DNA from 2 places in the Oryzobacter faecalis genome. Region 2 is predicted to be linked to the other one. Evidence: predicted binding sites of a transcription regulator. Region 2 holds the regulator's gene; the other holds the start of a gene.
The links. The regulator LexA, encoded in region 2, represses DNA repair genes until DNA is damaged. The targets are predictions, from matches to a motif close to TCGAACANNTGTTCGA.

Region 1: a site for LexA is predicted at 1,513-1,528, ahead of ACK8HX_RS05715 (HNH endonuclease signature motif containing protein). Genes of this name have one in related genera too.

Annotation. Positions count from the first base shown of each region.
Region 1 is NZ_JBKOFW010000002.1:400,819-404,223, forward strand. It holds gene ACK8HX_RS05715 (HNH endonuclease signature motif containing protein) at 1-1,466, opposite strand, end outside; gene ACK8HX_RS05720 (RNA polymerase sigma factor) at 2,429-3,405, opposite strand, start outside.
Region 2 is NZ_JBKOFW010000001.1:473,298-476,702, forward strand. It holds gene ACK8HX_RS02315 (NAD-dependent protein deacetylase) at 27-950, shown strand; gene ACK8HX_RS02320 (GNAT family N-acetyltransferase) at 963-1,493, shown strand; gene lexA (transcriptional repressor LexA) at 1,523-2,245, opposite strand; gene ACK8HX_RS02330 (LysM peptidoglycan-binding domain-containing protein) at 2,496-2,888, shown strand; gene ACK8HX_RS02335 (winged helix DNA-binding domain-containing protein) at 2,872-3,405, opposite strand, start outside.

The DNA of each region.
Region 1 (3,405 bases), on a different contig from region 2:
GTGCCGGTGGTGGCGGCCGGGGTCGCGGGGAGGGTGGCGGTGTGGAGGGCGTCGACCGGCAGTGTGGTGCGTCGTCGGCCGGTGGGGTCGGTCCAGGTGGCGGTGCCGTCGGGGTGCAGGACGGCTCGCCAGCCGGGTCGCTGTTTGATCCGGTGGTGGCGGCGGCACAGGCACATGAGGTTGCTCGCGGTGGTCGAGCCGTCGGGCCAGGGCCGGACGTGGTCGAGATCGCAGAACTTGGCGGCGACGGAGCACCCCGGGAATCGGCACCTGCCGTCGCGTCGCCGAACGAGGGTCGCCATTGTGTCCGGAGGCCGGTACGCGCTGGAGGTCCGGTGGTCGAGGATGGCGCCGGTGACGGGGTCGCAGCTTCGGTTCTCGACCCGGACGTCCGCCTGGTCGCCGCCGTCGGCGGGGTGGATCCGGTCGGTGAGCCAGGTCGTGGGGACGAGGACCTGCTCGGTGCCGCGTCCGGTGGCGACCTCGACGAACCCGCCGTCGACGGCGTCGCCGGCGGTGAGCCGATCGGCGGCAGCCACGGTCGTGGGGTCCTCTCCGGTCGCGGTAGCGGTCCGGGCGTCGGCCGCGGGCTCGACGTCGTTCGCGGGGACGGTGAGGGTGATGATGGTGGTGACCGTCGCCGACTGCATGACGAGATCGATCAACGCTTGGGCGCGGGCTCGGTCGATCCGGTCGACTGCGCCGTCGGTGAGGAGCTGGTGGGCGCGGGTGTCGATCGCGGCCCACGCCTTGGCGGCCTGTTCGGAGGGGAAGGAGCCGTCCCACACGTCCACGCCCGGCTCGCCGACGCGGCGGCGCAGCCCGCACTCCTGCCGCGCACGCTGAGCTCGCTGGCGCAGCAGGTCGGGGCTGACCCTCGCGAGCAGCCGCCGGGTCCGCCGCCGCAGCTGCACCCCGGTCTCGGACGCGAGGTGCTCACCGAGGGTGGCGATGACGGTCTCGGCGACCGGCGCCGGCGCCTCCTCCAGCTCGTGCGCGACGACCCCCGCCCGGTACCGGTCGAGATCGCCGGTGCGCATCGCCGCATGCAGCCCACCGAGGCCGGTGCACGCGGTCGTGCCGGCCTCCCCGTCGGCGGCCCACCGGACCGCGTCGCGGACCCGGTCGCTGGCGTGGTTCGCGGTGACCTCGAGCGCCCCGGACACGACCGCGGCCGCGTCCAGGGCGACGTGACCGGGCGCCTTGTGGGTCTCGGCGTCGGTGCCGTCCTCGAGCAGCACCGGCTCGATCGCGGCCAGGGCGACGATCGCCTCGTCCTGCACCGCCGACACCGCGTTGACGACCCGCTGGCAGGACCGGACCACCTCGGCCCACGCCTGCCGGGAACCGGAGGCCGGTGACGGCGCGGGGAGCGCAGCGAGCAGCGTCTGCGCGTCGTGCAGGAGGGCGAGCAGCTCGCTCGGATGCCCGGTGCGGCTGCTGGTCGCTGGTGCGGTGCTGCTCATACTGTCCCCCTCCCCTGTACCCGCGAGCCTACCCGTCAGCGAGTCTTAGCACAAGTGTTCGATAGCGTGAATGTGGATGACCCACAGCCGAATTCGCGCGGCAACCTGACGTCGGTGCGCGCCCTCCGCACCGCCCTGCGTCGGGCGAACGTGGGTGAGAATCGTCGCTGGGCCGACGATCTTCACCCACGTTCGCGTGGGAGGGGCCGGGAGGTGGCGCGACGCGTCCAGGACGTCTGTGGAGAAGGCCCGGCGCGAGGCGAGGTGGGCGGGTGCGCCCAGCGGGTGGTGAGCGGGCAAGGGAACCAAGCCGAGCGGGACGCCGTCGAGGCCGCCTGTGAAGGAGGCCCGGCGCGAGGCGAGGTGGGCGGGTGCGCCCAGGGGATGGTGAGCGGGCAAGGGAACCAAGCCGAGCGGGACGCCGTCGAGGCCGCCTGTGAAGGAGGCCCGGCGCGAGGCGAGGTGGGCGGGTGCGCCCAGGGGATGGTGAGCGGGCAAGGGAACCAAGCCGAGCGGGACGCCGTCGAGGCCGCCTGTGAAGGAGGCCCGGCGCGAGGCGAGGTGGGCGGGTGCGCCCAGCGGGTGGTGAGCGGGCAAGGGAACCAGGCCGAGCGGGACGCCGTCGAGGCCGCCTGTGAAGGAGGCCGAACGGAAGGCGAGGCGGGCGGTGCGAACAGCGGGTGGTGAGCGGGCAACGGAACGACTCGGAGCGGGACGCCGCCCAGGCGCCTGTAAAGGAGGCCGAACGGAAGGCGAGGTGGGCGGCTATGCCCAGCGGGTGGTGAGCGGACAGCGGAACGACGCCGAGCGCCACGTGTCCGGTGGCCTGACAAGGGGGCACCTCGACAGGTGGGAGTGAGCCGAGAACCGGAGCCGCGTCATCGACATGACCGGGACGTGGCCACGCCGTCGGCCGAGCCTCCCGACTGCCGGGACCCGCACCCCGCCCGGGACCAGCGCCGTCACTCGGAGCGCGCACCTGCCGATCGCCCCAGCCGGGCCGCACGCATGGTCAGGGCACGCTGCTCGGCGAGGTTCGTCGTCCGGCGGGCGGCCCCGAGGTAGCGCCGCCGGGCTTCGCCGAGGTCGCCGGCGAGCTCGGCGACGTGGCCGTGCACCGCGTGCCAGCGCGCGTGCTCGCCGAGGGTGGGCCCGATCCCGGCGAGGACGAGCCGCGCCGCCTCCGGCCCCTCCACCTCCGCGAGCGCGACGGCGCGACCGAGCTCGACGAACGGTGACGGCGCCACGCGGGCGAGCAGCGAGTAGAGGGCGAGGACCTGCGGCCAGTCGGTCTCCTCCGCCCGGGGGGCCCGGTCGTGCACCGCCGCGATGGCCGCCTGGACCTGGTACTCGCCGACGTCGCCGCCGTCGAGGGTCGAGTCCAGCAGAGCGGTGCCCTCGGCGACCATGCGTGCATCCCAGCGGGACCGGTCCTGCTCGGACAGCAGGACGGGGAGCCCGTGCTCGTCCACCCTCGCCGGCGCCCGAGCCTCCAGCAGGATCAGGAGTGCGAGCAGGGCTGTGGCGGAATGGTTCTCAGGCACGAGGCGGTGGCAGAGCCGCGCCAGGCGGATGGCCTCGGCGCAGAGGTCGGTGCGGCGCACCGCGGAGCCACCCGACGCCGCGTAGCCCTCGGTGTACACCAGGTAGAGAACCCGCAGCACGCGGGCGACCCTGTCGGACAGGGCGTCCGGCGACGAGGGCAGCTCGAACACCGCGCCGGCATCACGGACCTGACGTTTCGCGCGCGAGATGCGCTGCGCCATCGTGGCCTCGGAGACCGCGAACGCGGACGCGATCTCCGCGGTCGTCAGCCCGCCGACGGCCCGCAGCGTCAGCACCACCGCGGAGGCGGCGGTGAGCGCAGGGTGGCAGCACAGCAGGAGGACGGTGAGCGAGTCGTCGTGGTGGACGACCTCGGCGCCCGCATCCCCGCCCG
Region 2 (3,405 bases):
GCAGTGGCGGGTGCGAGAATCAGCGCATGCCGGATGCCGTCGCACCCCCGCCGGCGGCCACCCCACGGCCCGCTGCCTCGACCCCCACCACGGACGACGTCGCCGCCCTCACGCGCCTCCTCGCGGCGCACCCGGGCACGCTCGTCCTGACCGGAGCGGGCATGTCGACCGACAGCGGCATCCCCGACTACCGCGGCCCCGACGGGACGCGCCGGGTCACGCCGATGCAGCACGGGGAGTTCGTCGCCACGAGCGAGGCGCGGCGGCGCTACTGGGCGCGCTCGTTCATCGGGTGGCAGCGCTTCCGACGCGCCGAGCCCAACGCGTCCCACGAGGCGGTCGCCACCCTGCAGGCGCGCGGCGTCCTCGGACCGGTCATCACCCAGAACGTCGACGGGCTGCACCAGCAGGCCGGCAGCCGCGACGTCACCGAGCTCCACGGCACCCTCGCCGACGTCGTCTGCCTCACCTGCGAGGACCGCTCCGACCGCGACCTGCTGCAGGCCCGGATGGTGGAGGCCAACCCCGGGTTCGAGCTCCTCGCGACCGGTGAGGCGCACGACGGCTCCCGGGTCAGCAGCCAGATCCGCCCCGACGGCGACATCGTCCTCGACGAGCAGCTCGTCACCGGCTTCGTGCTGCCCCGGTGCCTGGCCTGCGGCGCGGACACCCTCAAGCCCGACGTCGTGTTCTTCGGGGGCTCGGTCCCGCGCGACCGGGTCGACGCCTGCTACGCGCTCACCGATGCCGCGCCCGCCCTCCTCGTCCTCGGCTCCTCGCTCGCCGTGATGTCCGGTCTGCGGTTCGTGCGCCACGGCGCGAAGCGCGGCATCCCCGTGGTGGCCGTGACCCGTGGCCCCACCCGCGGCGACGACCTCATGACGCTGCGCCTCGACGCACCCCTCGCCCCGACCCTCGGAGCCGTCGTCCGCGGCGCCCTCGCCGCCTGAGGACCCTCACCGGTGACGACGATCCGCCCGGCCACCGAGGCCGACCTTCCCGCCATCGCCGGCATCTACAACGTCACCGTCGACACCGCCGTGTCCACGTTCGACACCGAGCACCGTCCTCCCGAGCACTTCGCCGACCGCGTCGCCTCGACCCGGCCCGGCGACCACCTGCTGGTCATCGAGGGGGACCACGGCACCGTCCTCGGCTTCGCCCACGCGTCGACCTACCGCCCGCGCCCTGCCTACGACGGGACCCGCGAGGTGTCCGTCTACCTCGCCGAGGATGCCCGCGGGCGCGGGCTGGGGCGCGAGCTCTACGACGCGCTGCTCGCCAGGGTCGACGCCGACGGCATCCACACCTGCCTCGCGGTCATCGCCCAGCCGAACCCGGCGAGCGAGGCGCTCCACGCGGCGACCGGGTTCGAACGGGTCGGGCTGCTGCGCGAGGTGGGCCACAAGTTCGGGGCCTGGGTCGACACCGCCCTCTGGCAGCGCCTCGGCCCGGCCGGGTCCGAGGACGCGGCCGGGCCAAGGCGCGACTGAGGCGCGACTGAGGCGCCGTCCGCGGATGGTCAGATGCGGCGCAGGACGGCCGTGACCTTGCCGAGGATGGTCGCGTGGTCGCCGTCGATGGGCGAGAACGCCTCGTTGTGGGGGAGCAGCCAGACCTTGCCGTCCTTGCGCTTGAAGGTCTTGACGGTGGCCTCGTTGTCGAGCATCGCCGCGACGATGTCGCCGTTGTCGGCGGTGGGCTGCTGGCGGACGACGACCCAGTCGCCGTCGCAGATCGCGGCGTCGACCATCGAGTCGCCGACGACCTTGAGGAGGAACAGGGAGCCCTCGCCGACGATCTGGCGGGGGAGGGGGAAGACGTCCTCGACGACCTCCTCGGCCGTGATCGGCACGCCGGCCGCGATCTGGCCGAGCACCGGGACGTAGGACGCCTCCGGCCGGTGGTCGTTGATGCCGGTGACGTCCTCGTCGTCGTGCTCGGCGCTGCCGCGGTAGCCGGGCTCGTCGTTCGCGGTGTCCGGCGAGATCACCTCGATGGCGCGCGGCCGGTTGGGGTCGCGGCGCAGGAACCCCTTGCGCTCGAGCGCGGACAGCTGGTGCGCGACCGAGCTGGGCGAGGTGAGCCCGACGGCCTCCCCGATCTCGCGCATGCTCGGCGGGTAGCCGCGCCGGTCGATGGAGTTGCGGATGACCTCGAGGACCTTGCGCTGCCGGTGGGTGAGCGCCCCGCCGTCGCCGCGGTCGGGCATCTCGTGGATGTCGGCGTTCCTCGGACGTGCCATGTCGACCCCTTCGGTCTGGTCCAACGGCGCCGGGTCGCCTCGATCCCGGCGTTGTCGCAGGTCAGGTGCTCTGTCGGTGGGATCCGACAGGCTTCTTCCCATGACGGCAGCGTACGCGGATCGTACACACGTTTCAAACATTTCTTCGAGGCGTGTCTTGTCCGGGTCGAACATCCGTGCTACAACTCGTACAGACGTTCTATCGAACACCGGTTCGACGGCCGCACTGGCCGCCGGGATGGAGGCCAGCATGAGTGCAGTCGCGTGGAACCCCGCAGACCTCGGGTACGCCGACCCCTCGGTGCCGCGCAGGCCCCGGCTCGTCGTCCTCCCCGGCGGCGGCGAGGGTGGCGCGGCGCCGTCGTCCGGCGCGCTGCGCATCACCCGGCGCGGGCGCCTGGCGCTGCTCGCGCTGGCCCTCACGGCCGCCGTCGCGTCCGGGGTGTCGGGGCTCGGTGGCGCCGGTGCGGTCGAGCCTGGTCCCGTCGTCACCGTCGCCCCGGGCCAGACCCTGTCCGAGATCGCCGCGGCGCAGCTGCCCGACCTCTCGGTCGGCAACGCCATCGTCGCGATCCAGCTCGAGAACGGGCTGAGCACCGCGCAGATCAGCGCGGGCCAGCGCCTCGTCATCCCCCGCGGCTGAGGTCGCCCCTCGCCGCGGACCGCCCCAGCCGGCCGCCGCGGCGACCCCAGAGCTGAGGCCCTCGACCCGCCTCAGGAACGCCGGAGGGCGTCGTGTCCCGTGCAGAGGACGCGACGCCCTTCGTGCCGTCCGGCGCCGCCGGGCTCAGGCCGGGGGGGTGGAGGCGCAGGTCCAGGGGGCGGCCGATGAACATGGCCAGCCTTTCCGCGGCCTCGCCCACCTGTGCGTCGTCGTCGGCGGACAGGGGCAGGTCGGGGCGCAGGTCGACGGCCACCGACTCGCGTCCGACGGTCCGCTTCCATGTGCCGACGTCCTCCCCGTCGAGGACCACGATGCCGCCGCCGGCCTCGGAGAGCAGGCGGGTGCGTGTCGTGTCGGGCGCACGCCGTGGGAAGCCCGTCGTGGGGTAGGTGAGGCAGACCTCGTCGAACGTCTGGAGCAGGAAGGCGCGCACCGGCCGGGTCGTCCGTGAGGGCGTGGCAGGGTCGACCCACAGCGTCTCCCCGCCGACCTCGAC